Linked DNA regions of Sporichthya brevicatena. Each later gene encodes a partner of the first gene's protein in a complex. Links are inferred from orthologs where the notes say so. Each region holds a gene or a part of one and is shown on either strand. Other genes may lie near its edges. The genes, in order: uvrA and mfd.

Evidence for each region.
Region 2: the proteins of uvrA (region 1) and mfd are in contact, whole or in part, in a crystal structure (PDB 4DFC), measured with the Escherichia coli proteins. The link is inferred for Sporichthya brevicatena from one-to-one orthologs.

The regions. Positions count from the first base shown.
Region 1 is NZ_BAAAHE010000024.1:83,480-93,163, reverse strand. Bases 2,214-5,702 are described here. They hold uvrA (excinuclease ABC subunit UvrA), read left to right. Parts: upstream 2,214-2,562; coding sequence 2,563-5,502; downstream 5,503-5,702. Other genes in these bases: ABD401_RS15120 (Rieske (2Fe-2S) protein), read left to right, coding at 5,561-5,702; ABD401_RS15130 (hypothetical protein), read left to right, coding at 2,214-2,447. In the rest of the region: ABD401_RS15140 (acyltransferase family protein), read right to left, coding at 1-757; ABD401_RS15135 (MBL fold metallo-hydrolase), read right to left, coding at 736-1,392; more of ABD401_RS15130, read left to right, coding at 1,479-2,213; more of ABD401_RS15120, read left to right, coding at 5,703-6,208; ABD401_RS15115 (Rieske (2Fe-2S) protein), read left to right, coding at 6,321-7,016; ABD401_RS15110 (Rieske (2Fe-2S) protein), read left to right, coding at 7,098-7,574; excinuclease ABC subunit UvrC, read left to right, coding at 7,635-9,656; RNase adapter RapZ, read left to right, coding at 9,664-9,684. UniProt on the Escherichia coli protein: The UvrABC repair system catalyzes the recognition and processing of DNA lesions. UvrA is an ATPase and a DNA-binding protein. A damage recognition complex composed of 2 UvrA and 2 UvrB subunits scans DNA for abnormalities.
Region 2 is NZ_BAAAHE010000050.1:37,485-47,860, reverse strand. Bases 3,001-7,181 are described here. They hold mfd (transcription-repair coupling factor), read left to right. Parts: upstream 3,001-3,342; coding sequence 3,343-6,981; downstream 6,982-7,181. Other genes in these bases: ABD401_RS23345 (SurA N-terminal domain-containing protein), read left to right, coding at 6,992-7,181; ABD401_RS23355 (hypothetical protein), read right to left, coding at 3,001-3,212. Also shown: ABD401_RS23375 (transglycosylase domain-containing protein), read right to left, coding at 1-48; ABD401_RS23370 (hypothetical protein), read right to left, coding at 45-695; ABD401_RS23365 (serine/threonine-protein kinase), read right to left, coding at 686-1,567; ABD401_RS23360 (hypothetical protein), read left to right, coding at 1,776-2,690; more of ABD401_RS23355, read right to left, coding at 2,694-3,000; more of ABD401_RS23345, read left to right, coding at 7,182-7,597; ABD401_RS23340 (nucleoside triphosphate pyrophosphohydrolase), read left to right, coding at 7,594-8,277; ABD401_RS23335 (DUF885 domain-containing protein), read left to right, coding at 8,274-9,926; eno (phosphopyruvate hydratase), read left to right, coding at 10,068-10,376. UniProt on the Escherichia coli protein: Couples transcription and DNA repair by recognizing RNA polymerase (RNAP) stalled at DNA lesions. Mediates ATP-dependent release of RNAP and its truncated transcript from the DNA, and recruitment of nucleotide excision repair machinery to the damaged site.

The DNA.
Region 1 (9,684 bases):
TCACGAAGTACGCGGCGGCGGGATTGCGGGCGGTCTCCGCGATCGACCAAACCAGCGACGCCCCGAGAACACTGGCCATGCCGACGAAGGCCCAGCCGTGGGCCCGCCGGGCGGCGCCCCGCGCGAGCAAGGCGCACGCCAGGAAGAGGATCGGCCAGAACAGGTAGAACTGTTCTTCGACGGACAATGACCAGTAGTGCTGTAGCGCGCCAGGCTCCTGGTCGGCCGCCATGTAGTCCACGGACGAATCCGCCAGGCGCCAGTTCTGGAAGTAGAGGGCCGATGCGGTCGCGTCTCGCGCAGTCCGTTCCCACTCCGTCTCCGGCGCGAATCCGCGGACCGCCACGAAGGTGACAGCGATGACCAGGAGCGCGGCAGGCAACAGGCGCTTGATGCGGCGCACCCAGAAGTGCGTGAGGTCCTCCAGGCTCTCCGGCCACCGGCGCAGGAGGTGCGTGGTGATCAGAAAGCCTGAGATGACGAGGAAGACGTCTACGCCGACGAATCCGCCGGGAAGCGCGTCGGGCCAGAGGTGATAAGCCACGACGGAACCGACCGCCAGCGCACGCAGCCCTTGAATGTCGGCGCGAGGCGCCGATTCGGCAGGCTTCGGCGCCGACCGCGCGGGTGCCCGCACGGGCCTCGACTCGTGCACGTAAGAGCCGTGCCCGGTTACGGCGAGGCCAATCCTTGTCGAGAACGTACCCAACTCGCAGTGACCCGCCGCGCGATCGATCACCAGCCCCGGGAACGCCACTCCGCGAGGTTGGGGCGTTCGTGGCCGAGGGTGGTGTCGGCGCCGTGGCCGGGGTAGACCCAGGTCTCGTCGGGGAGACGGGCGAAAAGCTTGGACTCGACGTCGTCGATCAGCTTCGCGAAGTTGTCCTTGTCCCCGAAGGTGTTGCCGACGCCGCCGGGGAACAGGCAGTCGCCCGTGAACAGGTGGGGGTGACCTGACGGGTCGTCATACAGCAGCGCGATGCTGCCGGGCGTGTGGCCGACGAGGTGGATCACCGACAGGTTCACCTCGCCGACGCTGACTGTGTCGCCGTCGGAGACCGGGTCGTCGGTCGGGACCGGGATGCCCTCGGCGTCGAGGTGGTGGGCGGTGGTCCGGGCGCCGGTCTCCTGCTTGACCTCACCCAGCGCCTGCCAGTGGTCGTAGTGCTGGTGGGTGGTGACGATGCGGCCGAGGGAGCCGCCGACCATCCCGAGGATCGTGCCCGCGTCGTTCGCCGCGTCGATCAGCAGCTGCTCCCCGGTGCGCCGGCACCGGAGCAGGTAGGTGTTGTTGTCCATCGGCCCGACCGAGGCCTTGCTGATGACCAGGCCGGCCAGTTCCCGGACGTCCGGGGCCCCGCCGAGCGTGACCTTCCCGGTGTAGGTGCGCATCGAGTGCCTCCCGTCGATCGTGGGCGCCATCCTCACACGCCGCCACCCTCTACCCGCGAGCCCGCTGTTCTCCCTAGAGTGCGCAAATGCGGACATTCAGGGATCTTTCAGGCGGCATATCCTTCGCGCTCGTCGCCGTGGTGGGCGCCCCGGCGGCGGTGGTCGCCCTCCCGTCCGCGGCGGTCGCCCGGACGGCGGCGGTCGCTCCGGTCATGAACCTGCAGGCCAGGGCGTACGTGGACGAGGTCGTTCTCTACTGGCAGCAGGACTTCTGGAACCCCGGGCACACCGCCGTCGTCCGCGGTCTGCCCGGGACCCTGCCGCCGAGCAGCCCGACCGACGGTTTCGGGGTGGCCGTGGGGTCCGGGGCCTCGACCGCGACCGTCCACGGGCTGGAAGCCAACACCCCGTACTCGTTCGCCGTCTTCGCCCAGGACCTGGCGGGGGAGTACGCCGCGCCCGCGACCATCACGGTCAGCAGCCTGCGAGTCACGCTCTCCTCGGCGGCGCAGGTCGTCCTCGAACAACCCGTGACGCTGAGCGGCCGAGTGACGGATGCGATCACCGGTGCCCCGGCGGCGGGCCTGCGCGTTCACTTCTTCGCGGTTCCGCTCACGACCGGGGAGCTCATCCCGATGCCGCAGACGGGGACGCAGTCGGACGGGCGCTACTCGATCCAGCTGTGGCCGCGGGAGAGCGCCCAATTCGTTGCGGTCGTAGAGGGGGACTGGCAGCACCTCGCCGGCAGCGCGGTGAGCCGAACCGTCAAGGTTCTCTCCCAGGTTGTCCTGAAGCCGCTGGGTCGGATGCAGCCGCTCGGGGCGCTCGTCTGGTTCAAGGCGACCGTCTTCCCCAGGTCCACCAAGGCCCTCGCTCTGCAGCAGCGGATCGGGAAGAAGTGGAGGACGGTGGCGAAGGTGAAGCCGAAGCGCGGAGTCGCGCAGTTCAAAATCAAGCCGACCAAGCGTGGCAAACACTTCTTCCGTGCGAAGGGCGGCGGGGTGCCCGGAGTCGCGGCGGGGACCAGCAAGACCAGGACGATCACCATTCGCTGACGTCGCGGGTCGTCATTCACCCGCTGACCTGCCCGAACGCCGATTGTCGGACCCCCCACCTACCATGGCCGCGGGTCCGGTCCAGGGCCCGAGCGGGGACTGCGAAGGGCACAGAGTGGCGGAACGTCTGATCGTCCGAGGGGCGCGGGAGCACAACCTCAAGGACGTCTCCCTCGACCTGCCCCGGGACAGCCTCATCGTCTTCACGGGCCTGTCCGGCTCGGGCAAGTCCAGCCTCGCGTTCGACACGATCTTCGCCGAGGGCCAGCGCCGCTACGTGGAGTCCTTGTCCGCGTACGCCCGGCAGTTCCTCGGGCAGATGGACAAGCCCGACGTCGACTTCATCGAGGGCCTGAGCCCGGCGGTCTCCATCGACCAGAAGTCGACCTCCCGCAACCCCCGGTCGACGGTCGGCACCATTACCGAGGTCTACGACTACCTGCGTCTGCTCTACGCCCGCGCCGGCCGCCCCCACTGCCCGCAGTGCGGCCGCCCGATCGCGCGCCAGACCCCGCAGCAGATCGTCGACCGGGTGCTCGAGCTCGAGGAGGGCTCGAAGTTCCAGGTCCTCGCCCCGGTGATCCGCGAGCGCAAGGGGGAGTACACCGAGCTGTTCCGCGAGCTCGTCTCCAAGGGCTTCTCCCGCGCCCGGATCGACGGCGTCGTGTACCCGCTCACCGAACCGCCGAAGCTCAAGAAGCAGGAGAAGCACACCATCGAGGTGGTCGTCGACCGCCTCGCGGTGAAGGCCTCCGCCAAGCGCCGCCTGACCGACTCGATCGAGACCGCGCTCGGTCTGTCCAGCGGTCTGGTGACGCTCGACTTCGTCGACCTCCCCGAGGACGACCCCCACCGCGAGCGCGTCTTCTCCGAGCACCTCGCCTGTCTCTACGACGACCTCGACTTCGAGGAGCTCGAGCCGCGCTCGTTCTCGTTCAACTCGCCGTTCGGCGCCTGCACCGAGTGCACCGGCCTCGGCACCCGCATGGAGGTCGACCCCGAGCTGGTCGTCCCCGACCCGTCGCTCTCGCTCGAGGAGGGCGCCGTCCAGCCCTGGGCGAGCGGCCACTTCTCCGAGTACTTCGGCCGGCTGCTCGTCGCGCTCGGCGACGAGCTCGGGTTCAAGACGACGACGCCGTGGGAGAAGCTCCCGGCCAAGGCAAAGCAGGCGATCCTGCACGGGCACGACCACCAGGTGCACGTGAAGTACAAGAACCGCTACGGCCGCACCCGCTCGTACTACACGGGTTTCGAGGGCGTCCTCCCGTGGATCAGCCGCCGGCACGCCGAGGCCGAGAGCGACGCCAGCCGCGACCGCTACGCCGGCTTCATGCGCGAGGTCCCGTGCCCCGCCTGTCACGGCGCGCGGCTCAAGCCGGTCTCCCTCGCCGTCACGCTCGGCGGGAAGTCGATCGCCGAGGTCGCCGCGATGTCGATCGGCGACTGCGCGGTGTTCCTGCGCGAGCTGCAGCTCTCGGCGCGTGAGGCGCAGATCGCCGAGCGCGTGCTCAAGGAGGTCAACGCCCGCCTCGGCTTCCTCCTGGACGTCGGCCTCGACTACCTGTCACTCGACCGCGCGGCGGCGACGCTGGCCGGCGGCGAGGCGCAGCGCATCCGCCTCGCGACGCAGATCGGCTCCGGCCTCGTCGGCGTGCTCTACGTCCTCGACGAGCCGAGCATCGGCCTGCACCAGCGCGACAACCACCGCCTGATCGAGACGCTGGTGCGTCTGCGCGGACTCGGCAACACCCTGATCGTCGTCGAGCACGACGAGGACACCATCCGCACCGCGGACTGGGTCGTCGACATCGGCCCCGGCGCCGGCGAGCACGGGGGACAGGTCGTCTTCTCCGGGCCGTACCAGGAGCTGCTCAAGGTCGAGGACTCCCTGACCGCCGCGTACCTCTCGGGCCGGCGCGAGATCGCGGTGCCCAAGATCCGCCGCAAGCCGCAGAAGGATCGCAAGCTCGTCGTCCGCGGCGCGCGCGAGAACAACCTCAAGGACGTCACCGTCGAGTTCCCGCTCGGCTGCTTCGTCGCCGTCACCGGCGTCTCCGGCTCCGGGAAGTCCAGCCTCGTCAACGACATCCTCTACAACGCGCTGGCCAAGCACCTGTACCACGCCCGCGAGGTCCCGGGCCGGCACACGCGCATCGACGGGCTCGACCAGATCGACAAGGCGATCCACGTCGACCAGTCGCCGATCGGTCGCACGCCGCGCTCCAACCCGGCCACCTACACCGGCGTCTTCGACAACATCCGCAAGCTGTTCGCCGAGACGCAGGAGGCGAAGGTCCGCGGCTACCAGCCGGGCCGGTTCTCCTTCAACGTCAAGGGCGGACGCTGCGAGGCGTGCGCCGGCGACGGCACGATCAAGATCGAGATGAACTTCCTCCCGGACGTCTACGTTCCGTGCGAGGTCTGCCACGGAGCGCGCTACAACCGCGAGACGCTTGAGGTGCACTACAAGGGCAAGACGATCGCCGAGGTCCTCGACATGCCGATCGAGGAGGCCGCGGAGTTCTTCGCCGCGATCCCCGCGATCGCGCGGCACCTCAACACCCTGGTGCAGGTCGGGCTCGGGTACGTCCGGCTCGGCCAGCCCGCCCCGACGCTCTCCGGCGGTGAGGCGCAGCGCGTCAAGCTCGCCTCCGAGCTTCAGAAGCGCTCCACGGGCCGGACGATCTACGTCCTCGACGAGCCCACGACCGGCCTGCACTTCGAGGACGTCCGCAAGCTCCTCGGCGTGCTGACCAGCCTCGTCGAGAAGGGCAACTCGGTGGTCGTCATCGAGCACAACCTCGACGTGGTGAAGACCGCCGACTGGGTGATCGACATGGGTCCGGAGGGCGGTTCCGGCGGCGGGACCGTCGTGGTGACCGGGACGCCCGAGGACGTCGCAGCATGTGCTGAGAGTCACACCGGTCGGTTTTTGGCGCCGCTCATCGGCCTATCCGGCCACTCGGCGCAATCCACGAACCGCACGGCGACGAAGCAGATTACGAAAAGGACAAAGGCGGCAGCTCGAGGCAGATCGGCATCAAGCCGCGGGTAGCCTTTCGAACGCCCTGTCAGGTTCTTCACATTTGCCCCGCCAAACTCGGAGGTTTTCCATGTCTGCTGCGGAAACGCCCAACGTCCCGGAGGGTGCGGAAGAAGCCGTTCCCGGCCGGCGCGTCGTGCTCCGCGGGATCTCGGCGCTGGGTCTGGCCGCCTTTGCGGCCCCGCTCGCTGCGTGCGGCGGGGACGACGACGACCCGACCGCGGCCGAGGCGACCCCCGAGACGACTCCCGAGGTGACCCCCGAGGCCACCACCAGCGCGAAGCCGTCCAAGACGGCCAAGCCGACCAAGTCCGCGGAGCCGACGGCGACCGCCGACGCCACGAAGACCGCCAAGCCCGAGGCGACGCCGAAGGCGACCCCGAAGCCCGACAAGGCGCCGAAGCTCGTCAAGGCCAGCGACACCCCGCTCGCGGCCACCTCGGACATCCCGGTCAACAGCGGCGCGCTGTTCGAGGCCGACGAGTACGTCATCACCCAGCCGAAGGCCGGTCAGTTCATCGGCTTCGACTCCCTCTGCACCCACGAGGGCTGCCCGGTCGACGTGTTCGACACCCCGGGCAAGATGAGCTGCTCGTGCCACAGCTCGGACTTCACGCTCGACACCGGCAAGCCGACGGCAGGTCCGGCGCGCAAACCGCTGCCGAAGAAGCCGATCATCGTCGAGGGTGGTCAGATCTACAAGGCGAAGGAAGCCTGAGCTCCCGCCTCCGCACGACCCGCATGAGGACCTCCCGGCGCGTAGCCGGGAGGTCCTCATATTTTCCGTTCCGAGCAGCGGCAAATGGCCGATCCGCGATTAGGCTCCCGCTGTGGTTCCCCGACGAGTAGTCCTCCGCGGCGCGTTCGCCGTCGGGCTCCTCGGCGCGACCGGAACCCTCACCGGCTGCGGGGACGACAGCCCGAACGCCGGCGGCGCCGCCCCGGCCACCGACCTGACCGCCACCGAGCCCGCACGGACCGGGCGTCCGACCGCCCGGCCCACGTCCAAGTCGGACGTCTACCAGCGCAGCCCCGAGCCCCGCCCGGCGCGCAGCACCGACCCCTCGAACGGAACCGACCCCTCGGCGCAGCCCGCGGCGACCACGGACCCGACGGCGGACCCGTCCGGGGAGCCCACCGTCGGCAGCCGCCGCGGTGACGACCTCGCCACGGCGCGCAACGAGCCGACCCCGGAACCGACCCCGAGCCCGTCACCCACGCCGGAGCCGCTGCCCCCGGGGGCGGTCGCCCGGACCTCCGACATCCCGGTCGGCGGGGGCAAGACGTTCCCGGAGAAGAAGCTCGTCGTCACCCAGCCGACGCCGGGGCAGTTCCGCGCGTTCGACGCGCGGTGCACCCACCTGGGCTGCCTGGTCGACAAGGTCGAGCACGGGCAGATCGTCTGCCCCTGTCACGGCAGTCGCTTCTCGATCGACGACGGCCAGCCCGAGGAGGGCCCGGCCCTGCTGCCGCTGGCCGCCAAACCGGTCGCGGTCGACGACGCGGGCAACATCCGCAGCGAGTGAGCTCGCCGCGTCCGCAGTCGAGTGACGAGAGCAACGCGGACCGGTAACACCCCGTTCAAGCGCGGATGATGTGCTCCTCCCGTGACACAGCCCGCGATCGAGAATCCTGAAGCTCCCGCCCGCCGCGTCGTCGTCCGCGGCGCGCTCGCCCTCGGCCTGACCGCCGCCGGCGGCGCCTCGCTGGCCGCTTGCGGCGGCGCGGACTCCTCCACCCCGGATGCCGCCGGACCGCAGGGCGTGCCCGGCCCGCAGGCGACGCCGGCGCCCGGCACCTCGCTCGGCCCGACGGAGAAGGTGCCCGTCGGCGGCGGCCTGATCTTCGGCGGCGGCGCGAACGTCGTCGTCACCCAGCCCACCGAGGGCGCGTTTCACGCGTTCAGCTCGATCTGCACGCACTCGGGCTGCCCGGTCACCAAGGTGCACCGCGGCGTGATCGAGTGCCCGTGCCACGGCAGCCGGTTCTCGATCGAGGACGGCTCCGTCGAACGTGGCCCGGCGCAGCTCCCGCTGCCCGCGGTCGAGATCACCACCGACGGCGGGACCATCACCGTCGCCTGAGTCCTTCGCCCGACCAGAGGCCCGCCACGGTCGTCGGAGGGATTGCATACCCTCAGGCCCGTGGCGGACCCAGCGACCTACCGACCCCGGCCCGGGTCCATCCCGGACTCGCCGGGCGTCTACCGGTTCTCGGACGCCCACGGGCGGGTCATCTACGTCGGCAAGGCGAAGAGCCTGCGGGCCCGGCTGAACTCCTACTTCCAGGACATCGCGGCCCTGCACGCCCGGACGCAGACCATGGTCCAGACGGCCGCCAAGGTCGACTGGACGGTGGTCGGCACCGAGGTCGAGGCGCTGCAGCTGGAGTACTCCTGGATCAAGGAGTTCGACCCGCGCTTCAACGTCCGCTACCGGGACGACAAGTCCTACCCGAGCCTGGCGGTCACGCTCAACGAGGAGTTCCCGCGCCTGCAGGTCATGCGCGGCCCGAAGAAGCGCGGCGTCCGGTACTTCGGTCCCTACGCCCACGCCTGGGCGATCCGGGAGACCCTCGACCTGCTGCTGCGCGTCTTCCCGGCGCGGACGTGCTCGGCCGGCGTGTTCAAGCGCGCCGGCCAGGTCGGCCGGCCGTGCCTGCTCGGCTACATCGGCAAGTGCTCGGCGCCCTGCGTCGGGCGGGTGTCGCCCGAGGAGCACCGGCGCATCGTCGAGGACTTCTGCGACTTCATGGCCGGCCAGACCGCGACCTATCTGCGGCGCCTGGAGAAGGAGATGCAGGCCGCCGCCGCCGTGCAGGAGTACGAGCGCGCGGCTCGGCTCCGCGACGACATCGGCGCACTCAAGCGCGCGATGGAGAAGAACGCCGTCGTCCTCGGCGACGGGACCGACGCCGACGTCATCGCCCTGGCCGAGGACCAGCTCGAGGCGGCGGTGCAGGTCTTCCACGTCCGCGGCGGGCGGGTGCGCGGCCAGCGCGGGTTCGTCGTCGACAAGGTCGAGGACGTGACGACGGGCGACCTCGTCGAGCACTTCCTCCAGCAGCTCTACGGTGACGACACTGACCCGGCGTCAGCTGAGGGTTCCGGCGACGGTGAGGCGGTGCCGCGCGAGGTGCTCGTTCCCGAGCTGCCGGCCGACACCGTCGCGGTCACGGAGTGGCTGAGTTCGAAGCGCGGAGCCCGCGTCGACCTGCGGGTGCCGCAGCGCGGCGACAAGCGCGCCCTGATGGAGACCGTCGCCCGCAACGCGGCGCAGAGCCTGGCGCTGCACAAGACCAAGCGCGCCAGCGATCTGACGACCCGTTCGCTGGCGCTGCAGGAGATCCAGAACGCCCTCGAACTCGACGAGGCGCCGCTGCGGATCGAGTGCTTCGACGTCTCCAACCTGCAGGGCACCGAGGTCGTCGCGTCGATGGTCGTGTTCGAGGACGGCCTGGCCCGCAAGAGCGAGTACCGCACCTTCAACATCAAGGGCGTCGAGGGTCAGAACGACGTCGCGGCCATCGCCGAGGTCATCACCCGCCGGTTCCGTCGTCACCTCGACGACCGGGTCGCCGCGGCCGAGGACCGACACAGCGGTCCCATCGACCCGGACACCGGCAAGCCCCGGCGCTTCGCCTACCGGCCGAACCTCGTCGTCGTCGACGGTGGCCCGCCCCAGGTCGCCGCGGCCGCCGAGGCGCTCGAGGCACTGCACATCTACGACATCGAGATCTGCGGTCTGGCCAAGCGGCTGGAGGAGGTCTGGCTGCCCGGGCAGGCCGACCCGGTGATCCTCCCGCGGACCAGCGAGGGGCTGTACCTGTTGCAGCGCGTCCGCGACGAGGCGCACCGGTTCGCGATCACCCACCACCGCAAGCGCCGCTCGAAGTCGATGATCGACAGCACGCTCGACGCGATCCCCGGCCTCGGGGAGGTACGTCGCAAGGCGCTGATGAAGCACTTCGGGTCGGTCCGCAAGCTCCGGGCGGCCACGGCGGAGGAGATCGCCGCCGTCCCCGGCTTCGGCCCGCGCACGGCCCAGGCCGTCGTCGACGCGCTTGCCGCGGCCGGCGGGGCGCCGGCCGTGAACATGGCGACAGGCGAGATCATCGAGGAGACTTCGTCCGGGCCCGGTGCCGCCGGGACCGCGACCGGAGGCTGAGCAGGGGGTGACGGTGACGGAACCGGGG
Region 2 (10,376 bases), on another replicon or contig:
GCCGACGACGCGTGGCCCCCCGGCCCGGATCTGTTCCCCCAGGTTCACGCGCGTTCCTCCGCGTCGGCGTCGCTCGGCAGACTCTCGGTGAGGCCGACCCGGTCCACCACGCGGTGGTACCGCTCCCCGAGGAGACCGCCGGCGACCGCGCCGAGCGCCGCGACGCCGAGCGCGCCGAGTCCGAGGGCCACCGTCGCGATGCCGGGCACCAGCGAGAGCGCGACGTCCCGGAAGCCGAGGTCGAGCACGAGCGCGAGCAGGAACAACGCGACCGGGACGCCCACGGTCCATCCGCAGACCGCGACCCCCTGCAGCAGACCGTCGAACCGGGCCATGCGCGCGGCCACGTAACCCCCGCAGAGGAAGGCGCCGAACAGGACGACCGCGAGCAGGATCGCGCCGAGGATGCTGACCGCGACGGCGTTGGACGCGGCGCCGTCGGTGGCGCTGTTCGGGTCGGTGCCGAGCACGACGCCGATCGCGATCATCAGCGCCAGGACGCCGGAGGTGAGCAGCACGGTCATGCCGACCGCGGTGACCCAGCCGAAGAACGCGGCGCCGACCTGGACACCACCGAACACCCGGCGCTGCCGGGCGACCACGGCCTCCGGGCCGATGCGGTGGCGGCTCCGGCGGCGTCGCAGCTGGGTGGGCAGGACGGTCCCGGTGCCGATCCGGGCTGGGGTCACCGACACGGTTCGGCTCCTCGGGTGGTGGACGGACGGGTTCGCGGGCGCGGGGTGCGGGACGGCGCCGCTCGGTCGAGCAGCGCGAGCGCCTCGCCGGCGGACGCGGGCCGCTCGGAGGTGCGCAGTCGGGTGCAGGCGTCGATGACGTCCCAGAGGGCCGGCGGCGCGCTCGCCCCGACGCAGACCTCGAGCAGGACGCCGCAGGAGTACAGGTCGGAGCGGTAGGTCGGGGCGACGCCCTCGAGGACCTCGGGCGCGACGTACCGCGCGGTCCCCATGACCTCCCCGGTCTGCGTCAGCCGCGCGGCGGCGGGGGAGAGGGCGATGCCGAAGTCGAAGAGCTTCGCGTCACCGGTCTCGGTGAGGAGCAGGTTGGACGGCTTGATGTCGCGGTGCACGACCCCGGAGTCGTGGACGTAGGCGACGGCCTCCAGGAGGTGGCGCGCGAGCGTCATCGCGTCGGGCGGGTCGTCGGCCTTCATCCGCTGGGCGAGGGTCTTCCCGCGCACGTACTCCATCGCGAGGTAGGGCCGGCGATGGTCGCCGCCGTCGTCGACGACCGCGACGAGCCGCGGGTGCCGCAGCGTCCCCGCGATCTGGGCCTCCCGGCGGAAGCGGTCGACGAACTGCGGGTCCAGCGCCAGGGAGTCCGCGAGGATCTTCACCGCGACCGCCTCGAACACCGGGGCCGGGCCGCGGTGATCGTCCGCCAGCCAGACCGACGCCATCCCGCCCGTCCCGAGCAGCCGCCGCAGTCGGTACCGGTCGCCGAGCCCGAAGGGCGCCCCGGCGCCGAGTTCGCCGGCCGCCTCGACGGCCCGGCCCGCCGGCTGGGTCGCGTCGAGGAGGGGCGGTGTGGAACTCCGACGCTGTCGCATACGAAGGAGCGGCTACCCGCCGTTCCCCCCGGCACGCAGTCCGCAGCCGCTGCGAAAGATCTGTTCGGTAGATCACGGTGACCTCGCCCGACACGCCGGACAACACGCGGACGAATCCGGACACGTCGGACACACCTCCGGAGGGGTCTCGACGGAGGCGAGATCGGTTCGGAAACGAGTGCCGAGTCCCGACCTACGGTCCATCCCCGTGTCTCCCACCGACCACGCGCACGGCCGGCTGTGGCTTGGCTCACCACGGCGCCCCTCGCGTTCCCGCCCGAGCCGCCGCGGCCGCCATTCCCTCGCCGCGGCCGTCGCCCTCGCCCTCGTCGGCGCCGCTCTCGCGGGCCCGGTGATCGCCGACGAGTCGGCCGCCGACGCTGCTGACGCCGACGCCGCCGAGACCGCGGCCGCTGCCGTCGGCCCCGCCGGACCGGTGCCCGCCCCCGGGGACCGGTTCCTGGCCCGCGGCTGGGAGCGCAGCGCGCCGTCCGTGCCGGCCGGTGCGCTGCCCGGCGTCACGGCGGAGCCCGTCCGGGCGGACGAGCGGGCCTCCCGCGCCGCGCCGCGCCCGGAGCTGGTCCTGCGCCGCCCCGAGGCCGTGCTCGGACAGCCGCTGCCGCAGCAGGTGCTCGCGAAGCCGATCCGGCGGCGCGCCACGCTGCCGAAGCTCGGCGGCGCCTGCGGGTACAACCCGCGGATCCAGCAGTTCCCCGCACTCGACGCGCACCAGATGGCGAACGCGCGGACGATCGTCGCCGTCGGGAAACTGCTCGGCCTGCCGCCGCGGGCGGCCGTCATCGCGGTCGCGACGGCCTACCAGGAGTCCTGGATCCGCAACCTGAACTGGGGCGACCGCGACTCGCTCGGGCTCTTCCAGCAGCGCCCGTCCTACGGCTGGGGCACCAAGGCGCAGATCCGCACCCCGGCCTACGCGGCGGCCGCGTTCTACGGGCCGCTGGTCGCGATCCCCGGCTGGGAGCGGATGCCGCTCACCGTCGCCGCCCAGGCCGTCCAGCGGTCGGCGTTCCCGAACCGGTACGCCCAGTGGGAGCTGCTCGCCGCGACGGTCGTCGACCGGCTGCTCGAGGTGCCGGACCGGCAGCTGCGCTGCCGCCGCTGAGGATCAGCGGCCGGGGCAGAAGATGCCTTCGGCCTGGATGTTCTCGTCGGCGTCGGTGTCCTCGAAGCCTTCGAGGAACGCGGTGAACGCGGCCGAGAACGCCGCATCGTCCCCGGTCTTCGCGGCCTCGACGACCTTGGCGTAGCTCTCGTCGCTGTAGCGCTGGAACGCCTTCATCGCGGCGGCGGCCGCCCGGTCGGCCTCGGTCACCGGGAGCTTGGCGACCTCGGCGTCGAACTTCTCGACCAGCGCCGCCAGCTTCGGCTCGTCCTCGAGGAACTGCTCGCGGGTCGGGTCCTCGCCGCCGGTGACGTCGAGACTGTCCGCCGAGAGCTGGTCGCAGAGCCGGTTGACCTTGTCCGCGAAGCTGCCGGGGGCGGGGAACGGGCTCTCCGAGGCCTCGATGTCCTCGCCGAGGTCGTCGGCGTCGGAGTCGTCGTCGCTGCATCCGGCGAGGGCGAGGAGCAGCACGGCCCCGATCGCCGCCGCGCGTCGCCAGGGCCCACTCCGCTGCGTGCTCATGCTCGCGATCCTTCCAAACGGTCGGCCCGGACGCGCTGTCGCCGGGCCGACGTAGGCTGAGCTCACCCCGGTCCGGTTTGCGGATCCGGGGTGTTCGCGTTGTCCGCACCCGCCTGGGAAGAGACTCACCGTGCCGCTGTCCGGTCTCCTCGACGTCGTCGCCACCGACCCGGTGCTCGCCGACGCGCTGATCCGCGCCCAGGCCGGCGACCTGCCGAGCCTGGACCTGATCGGCCCGCCCGGGTCGCGCCCGTTCGCCCTCGCCGCGCTCGCCGCCCGCACCGGTCGCCCGGTGCTCGCCGTGGTCGCGACCGGCCGCGAGGCCGACGACCTGCAGGCCGCCCTGTCCGCGCTGCTCCCGGCCGAGCGCGTCGCGGTGTTCCCCTCCTGGGAGACCCTCCCGCACGAGCGGATGTCGCCCCGCGCCGACACCGTCGGCCGCCGGCTCGCAGTGCTGCGCCGGCTCACGCGGCCGCTGCCGGACGACCCCGCCGCGGGGCCCCTCGACGTCGTCATCTGCCCGGTGCGCAGCCTGGTGCAGCCGATGGTCCCGGGCCTCGGTGAGCTGGAGCCGGTCAGCCTCCGGGTCGGCGACGAGGTCGAGCTCGACGCCGTCGTCGACGGCCTCGCCGCGGCCGCCTACGCCCGCGTCGACCTCGTCGAGCGCCGCGGTGAGTTCGCCGTCCGTGGTGGTCTGGTCGACGTGTTCCCGCCCACCGAGGAGCACCCGCTCCGCGTCGAGTTCTGGGGCGACACGGTCGAGGAGATTCGCCCGTTCAAGGTGGCCGACCAGCGCAGCCTGGAGTCGGGGGAGAAGGCCGAGACCCGCGAGACGCTGTGGGCGCCCCCGTGCCGGGAGCTCCTGCTCACCAAGGAGGTCCGCGACCGCGCCGCCGCGCTGCGCACCTCGCACCCGGAACTGGAGGACATCGTCGGCCGCATCGCCGACGGCATCGCGGTCGACGGCATGGAGGCGCTCTCGCCGGTCCTGGTCGACCACATGGAGCTCCTCGTCGACCAGATGCCCCCGAACACGCTGATCGTCGCCTGCGACCCGGAGCGCGTCCGCGCCCGCGCCGTCGACCTGGTCCGCACCAGCCAGGAGTTCCTCGAGGCCTCCTGGTCCGGCGCCGCCGCCGGCGGGAAGGCCCCGATCGACCTCGGCGCCGCCGCGCTCCGTGACCTCGGCGAGGTCCGCGAGCACATCCGCGGCCTCGGTCTCCCGTGGTGGACGATCGCGCCCTTCGCCTCCACCGACTCCGCCGACGACACCGTTGCGCTCGACGAGGTGGCTGCAACAGCGACCGATCCTTCGGCCGCTGCGCTGGGGGCGCGGGCGCCGGAGGCCTACCGCGGCGAGACCGCGCGGGCGGTGGCGGACGTTCAGGCCTGGCTGGCCGACGGGTGGTCGGTCGTGATGGTCGCGGCCGGGCACGGCACGGCGCAGCGGACGGTCGAGGTGCTGAGCGCCGACAACCTCCCGGTGCGACTGGTTGACGAGGTCGCCGGTCCGCCGGAGCCGGGCGTGGCGCTCGTGACGTGCGCGGAGCTCGCGACCGGGTTCGTGGACGAGGCCCGCAAGCTCGCCGTTCTCACCGAGTACGACCTCACCAGCCGGGCCGGGATCTCGACCAAGGACCTGCGGGGCCGGATGCCGAGCCGGCGCCGCAACATGGTCGACCCGCTGCAGCTGCGGCCGGGGGACTTCGTCGTCCACTCCCAGCACGGCGTCGGCCGCTACGTCGAGATGGTGCAGCGCACCGTCGGCGGGGCGACCCGCGAGTACCTCGTCATCGAGTACGCGCCGAGCAAGCGCGGCCAACCCGGCGACCGGCTGTACGTCCCCTCGGACGCGCTCGAGGCCGTCACCCGCTACGTCGGTGGCGAGCAGCCGGCGCTGCACCGCCTCGGCGGCGCGGACTGGCAGAAGGCGAAGGGCCGTGCCCGCAAGGCGGTCAAGGAGATCGCGGGCGAGCTGATCCGCCTCTACGCCGCCCGCACGTCGGCTCCCGGGCACGCCTTCGGGCCGGACACCCCGTGGCAGCGCGAACTCGAGGACGCCTTCCCCTACATCGAGACGCCCGACCAGCTCGCGGCCATCGACGAGGTCAAGGCGGACATGGAGAAGCCGTACCCGATGGACCGCGTGATCTGCGGCGACGTCGGCTACGGCAAGACCGAGATCGCGGTCCGCGCGGCGTTCAAGGCGGTGCAGGACGGCAAGCAGGTCGCGGTCCTGGTGCCGACGACCCTGCTGGCCCAGCAGCACTTCCAGACCTTCTCCGACCGGTACGCGCCGTTCCCCGTGACCGTGCGGAACCTCTCGCGGTTCAACACGGCCACCGAGACCGAGGCCGTCATCTCCGGTCTCGCGGACGGCAGCATCGACATCGTGATCGGAACGCACCGCCTGCTCTCGCAGACGACGCAGTTCAAGAACCTCGGGCTGATCATCGTCGACGAGGAGCAGCGCTTCGGTGTCGAGCACAAGGAGCAGCTGAAGAAGCTGCGGACCCACGTCGACGTGCTCACGATGTCCGCGACCCCGATCCCGCGAACGCTGGAGATGTCGATCACCGGGATCCGGGAGATGTCGACGATCCAGACCCCGCCGGAGGAGCGGCACCCGGTCCTCACCTTCGTCGGGCCCTACCAGGACAAGCAGATCCAGGCCGCGATCCGTCGAGAGCTGATGAGGGAGGGTCAGGTCTTCTACGTCCACAACCGGGTGGAGTCGATCGAGAAGGCCGCGAAGCGCCTGGTCGACCTCGTTCCCGAGGCGCGGGTCGCGACCGCGCACGGGCAGATGAACGAGCACACGCTCGAGCAGGTCATCGTCGACTTCTGGGAGAAGCGCTTCGACGTCCTCGTCTGCACGACGATCGTCGAGACCGGCCTGGACATCTCCAACGCGAACACGCTGATCGTCGAGCGCGCCGACGTGCTCGGCCTCGCGCAGCTGCACCAGCTGCGTGGCCGCGTGGGCCGGTCGCGCGAGCGCGGGTACGCCTACTTCCTGTACCCGCCGGAGAAGCCGCTGACCGAGACCGCGCACGAGCGGCTCGCGACCATCGCGCAGCACACCGAGCTCGGCGCCGGCATGTACGTCGCGATGAAGGACCTCGAGATCCGCGGCGCCGGCAACCTGCTCGGCGGCGAGCAGTCCGGGCACATCGAGGGCGTCGGGTTCGACCTCTACGTCCGGATGGTCGGCGAGGCTGTCGCCGAGTACAAGGCGCAGGGGGAGGGCAAGGACGCCCCGCCCTCGGAGGTTCGCGTCGAGCTGCCCGTCGACGCCCATATCCCGCACGACTACATCCCCGGCGAGCGGCTGCGCCTGGAGGCGTACAAGCGCATCGCGGACATCGGCTCGATCTCCGGGCGGGACCCGGAGGAGGACATCACCGCCGTCCGCGACGAGCTCACCGACCGCTACGGGCCGGTGCCGACCGAGGTGGAGAACCTGCTCGCCGTCGCGCGCTTCCGCTCGCTGGTCCGGGGCGCCGGGATCGAGGAGGTGACGGTCGCCGGGCCGCACGTCCGGTTCAGCCCGGTGACGCTGCGGGAGTCCCAGCAGATGCGCCTGCAGCGCCTGTACCCGAAGTCCGTGGTGAAGGTGCCCGTGCGTACGATCCTCGTGCCGCGCCCGAGCACCGCACGGGTCGGTGGAACCCCGCTCGTCGGCCTGGAGCTGCTGGACTGGGCCCGCCAGGTCGTCGAGCTGGTGACCTCCGACATCTCGAGCGCCAACACCGCCGGCAAGTCCTGAGGAGATCCGCGTGAACCGCAGCAGGCGCGTCGCGCTCCTGTTCGCCGCCGTCGTGACGTTCGGCGGTCTGTCCGCCTGCGAGCCGAGCCAGCTGGGTGCGGCCGCGATCGTCGAGGACCAGCGGATCACCGTCAGTGAGATCCAGGGCTACCTGGACCAGGTCCGGGACCAGCGCAAGGAGTACGGCCTGCCGACCCAGCTCGACCGGGACGCCGCGCGCGTCGAGGTCGAGCGGCGGGTGCTCAACCTGGTCTTCGAGCGCGCCGCGCAGCAGATGAACATCCGCGTCACCGAGGCGGAGATCGAGAAGACGCGCGCCGCGGAGACCCGGTCGGCGGACGAGATCGCGGAGCTCGCCGCGCAGAACAACGTCACGGCCGACTCCCTCGACGAGGTGTACCGGCGCTTCACCATCGAGCGGTTGATCAGCGAGGCGATCGAGCAGCAGCTCCCGAACGCCGGCGAGGTCCAGCTCAACGAGGAGTTCGCGCGGCGGCTGGTCGCGGTCGCCGAGTCGCTGCGGATCAAGGTGAACCCGCGGTACGGCACGTTCGATCCGAAGGTGGGTCAGGTCATCGCGACCCAGTGGGACTTCCTCAAGGCACCCAAGGGGTGAACCGCCCCGACCGCCCCGGGGCGGCGCTGCTGGAGCTGGTGGCGGTCATGGACCGTCTCCGCTCGCCGGGCGGGTGTCCCTGGGACGCCGAGCAGACCCACACCTCGCTGCTGAAGTACCTCGTCGAGGAGACCTACGAGACGATCGAGGCCGTCGAGTCCGGGGACCGCGCGCACCTGCGCGAGGAGCTCGGGGACCTGCTGCTGCAGGTCGTCTTCCACGCGCGCATCGCGGCCGAGGACGCCGAGGACCCCTTCGACATCGACGACGTCGCCGCCGGGATCTCGGCCAAGCTGGTCCGCCGGCACCCGCACGTGTTCGCGGACGTCGTGGCCGAGACGGCCGCCGACGTCGAGGCGAACTGGGAGAAGCTGAAGGCGCAGGAGAAGGGCCGCTCCTCCGCGATGGACGGGGTGCCGCTGGCCCAGCCCGCCCTCGCGCTCGCGGACAAGCTGCTCTCCCGGGCCGAGAAGGCCCCGCTGGTCCTGCCGGTGCCGCAGGCGGACGTCCCGGCCGACGCCGACCTCGGTGAGCTGCTGTTCGCCACCGTCGCCGCGGCCCGGGCCCGCGGTCTCGACGCCGAGGCCGAGCTGCGCGCCGCCTGCCGACGCTTCGCCGCGACGATCCGGGACCTGGAGCAGACCGCAGCCCGTGAGCCGGGGGAGGGCGGGGGAGCATGACGACCACGGCAAACGGAGCCGACTACACCGAGGCGTTCGTCGCCGCCGCGGCGGCGATCCTCGACGAGCACCTCGCGCTCGACCCGGTCACCGCGACCGCGCTCGGTGACCACCGGTTCGACGACCGGCTGCCCGCGACCGGCTCCGTGGCCCGCGCCGACGAGCTCGCGCGGCGGACGGCCCGCCTCGACGAGCTGGCCGCGCTGCCGCCGGCCGCGAGCGCCGCGGAGTCCGTCGACCGCGAGATCCTCGCCCACCACCTGCGCCGGCGGGTCTTCGAGCTGACCGAGCTGCGTGAGCACGCGTGGAACCCGCTGGAGGCCAACCCGGGCACGGCGCTGCACCTGCTGCTCGCCCGCGAGTTCGCCCCGGCCGCGGACCGCATCCGGTCCATGGCCGGCCGGCTGGCGGCCGTCCCGGCCACCCTGACCCAGGCCCGGGCGGACCTTGAGGCGATGCCGGCGATCCACGTCGAGACCGCGATCGGCCAGTTCACCGGGACGCGGACGCTGATCGCCACCGAGCTCGAACGCACCGTCGCCGCGGCGAACGACCCCGGGCTGCGCGCGCTGATCGAGCCCGCCGCCGAGGCCGCCACCGAGGCGCTCACCGAGCACCTGGCGTGGCTGTCCGACCGCCTGCCGGAGGCGACCGGCGACCCGCGGCTCGGGCCGGAGCTCTTCGCCCGCCGCCTGCGGCTCACGCTCGACACCGACGACGACCCCGACACCCTGCTGGCACGGGCGGAGTCCGAGCTGGAGCGGATCAGCGAGGAGATCGCCGAGACCGCCGCGCGGATCGACGGCGGCCGCCCCGGGCCCGGGCAGGTCCGGCGTGTGCTCGACGGCCTCGCCGCCGAGGCCCCGACCAACCACACGATCGTCGGCCTGGCCGAGCAGACGCTGGTCGAGACGACCGCCTTCGTGCGCGAGCGCGACCTCGTCACCGTCCACGACGACCCGGTCGAGATCGTCGTCATGCCCGAGATCCACCGCGGCGTCGCGGTCGCGTACTGCGACCCGCCGGGCCCGCTGGAGACGGCGAACCTGCCGACGTTCTATGCGATCTCGCCGACCCCGGCCGACTGGCCGGCGGAGCGGGTCACCTCGTTCTTCCGTGAGTACAACTGCCACATGCTGCGGAACCTCACGATCCACGAGGCGATGCCCGGCCACGTCCTGCAGTTGGCGCACGACCGCCGCTGTGTCGCGCCGACGAAGGTGCGCGCCGCGTTCTGGAGCGGCCCGTTCGTCGAAGGCTGGGCGGTCTACTCCGAGGAACTGATGGCGCGTCACGGTTTCGGCGGCGACGCCCTGCGCATGCAGCAGCTGAAGATGCAGCTGCGGATGACGATCAACACGATCCTCGACGTCCGCGTGCACACGCGCGGGATGACGCAGGACGAGGCCATGGCGCTGATGACCGGCCGTGGCCACCAGGAGGAGGGCGAGGCCCACGGCAAGTGGCGCCGGTCCCTCCTCACCTCCACCCAGCTCTCGACGTACTTCGTCGGGTACCTCGGCGTCCGTGACCTGGTCGCCGAGGTCCGGGCCGCGGCCCCGGGCGCAACGGAGCGCGAAGTCCACGACCGCCTGCTCGCCCACGGCTCGCCGCCCCCGCGGCACCTGCGCACCCTGCTCGGTCTGTGACCCCGCGGTGCGCGAATCGGGCGAAGGCGGACAATCGAATGAAGCATCTTCGTGTTCACCCGGAGCCGCCGGTGCGGCTCCGCCGTCGCGTTGCGAACGCTCGGTAGTGTCGTCAGCGCTGTCTGAAATGGAGTGACGAACGTGGCCACCATCGACGAGATCGTCGCGATCGAGATCCTCGACTCGCGCGGCAACCCGACCGTCGAGGTCGAGGTCGTGCTCGACGACGGCAAGGTGGGGCGCGCGGCCGTGCCCTCCGGTGCCTCCACCGGCGCCTTCGAGGCCGTCGAGCTCCGGGACGGCGACGAGCGCTACCAGGGCAAGGGTGTCCTCAAGGCCGTCGCGGCGGTCGAGGAGGAGATCCAGGACGCGCTGCTCGGCTTCGACGCCAGTGAGCAGCGCCTGATCGACCAGGCCCTGATCGACCTCGACGGCACCCCCGGCAAGTCG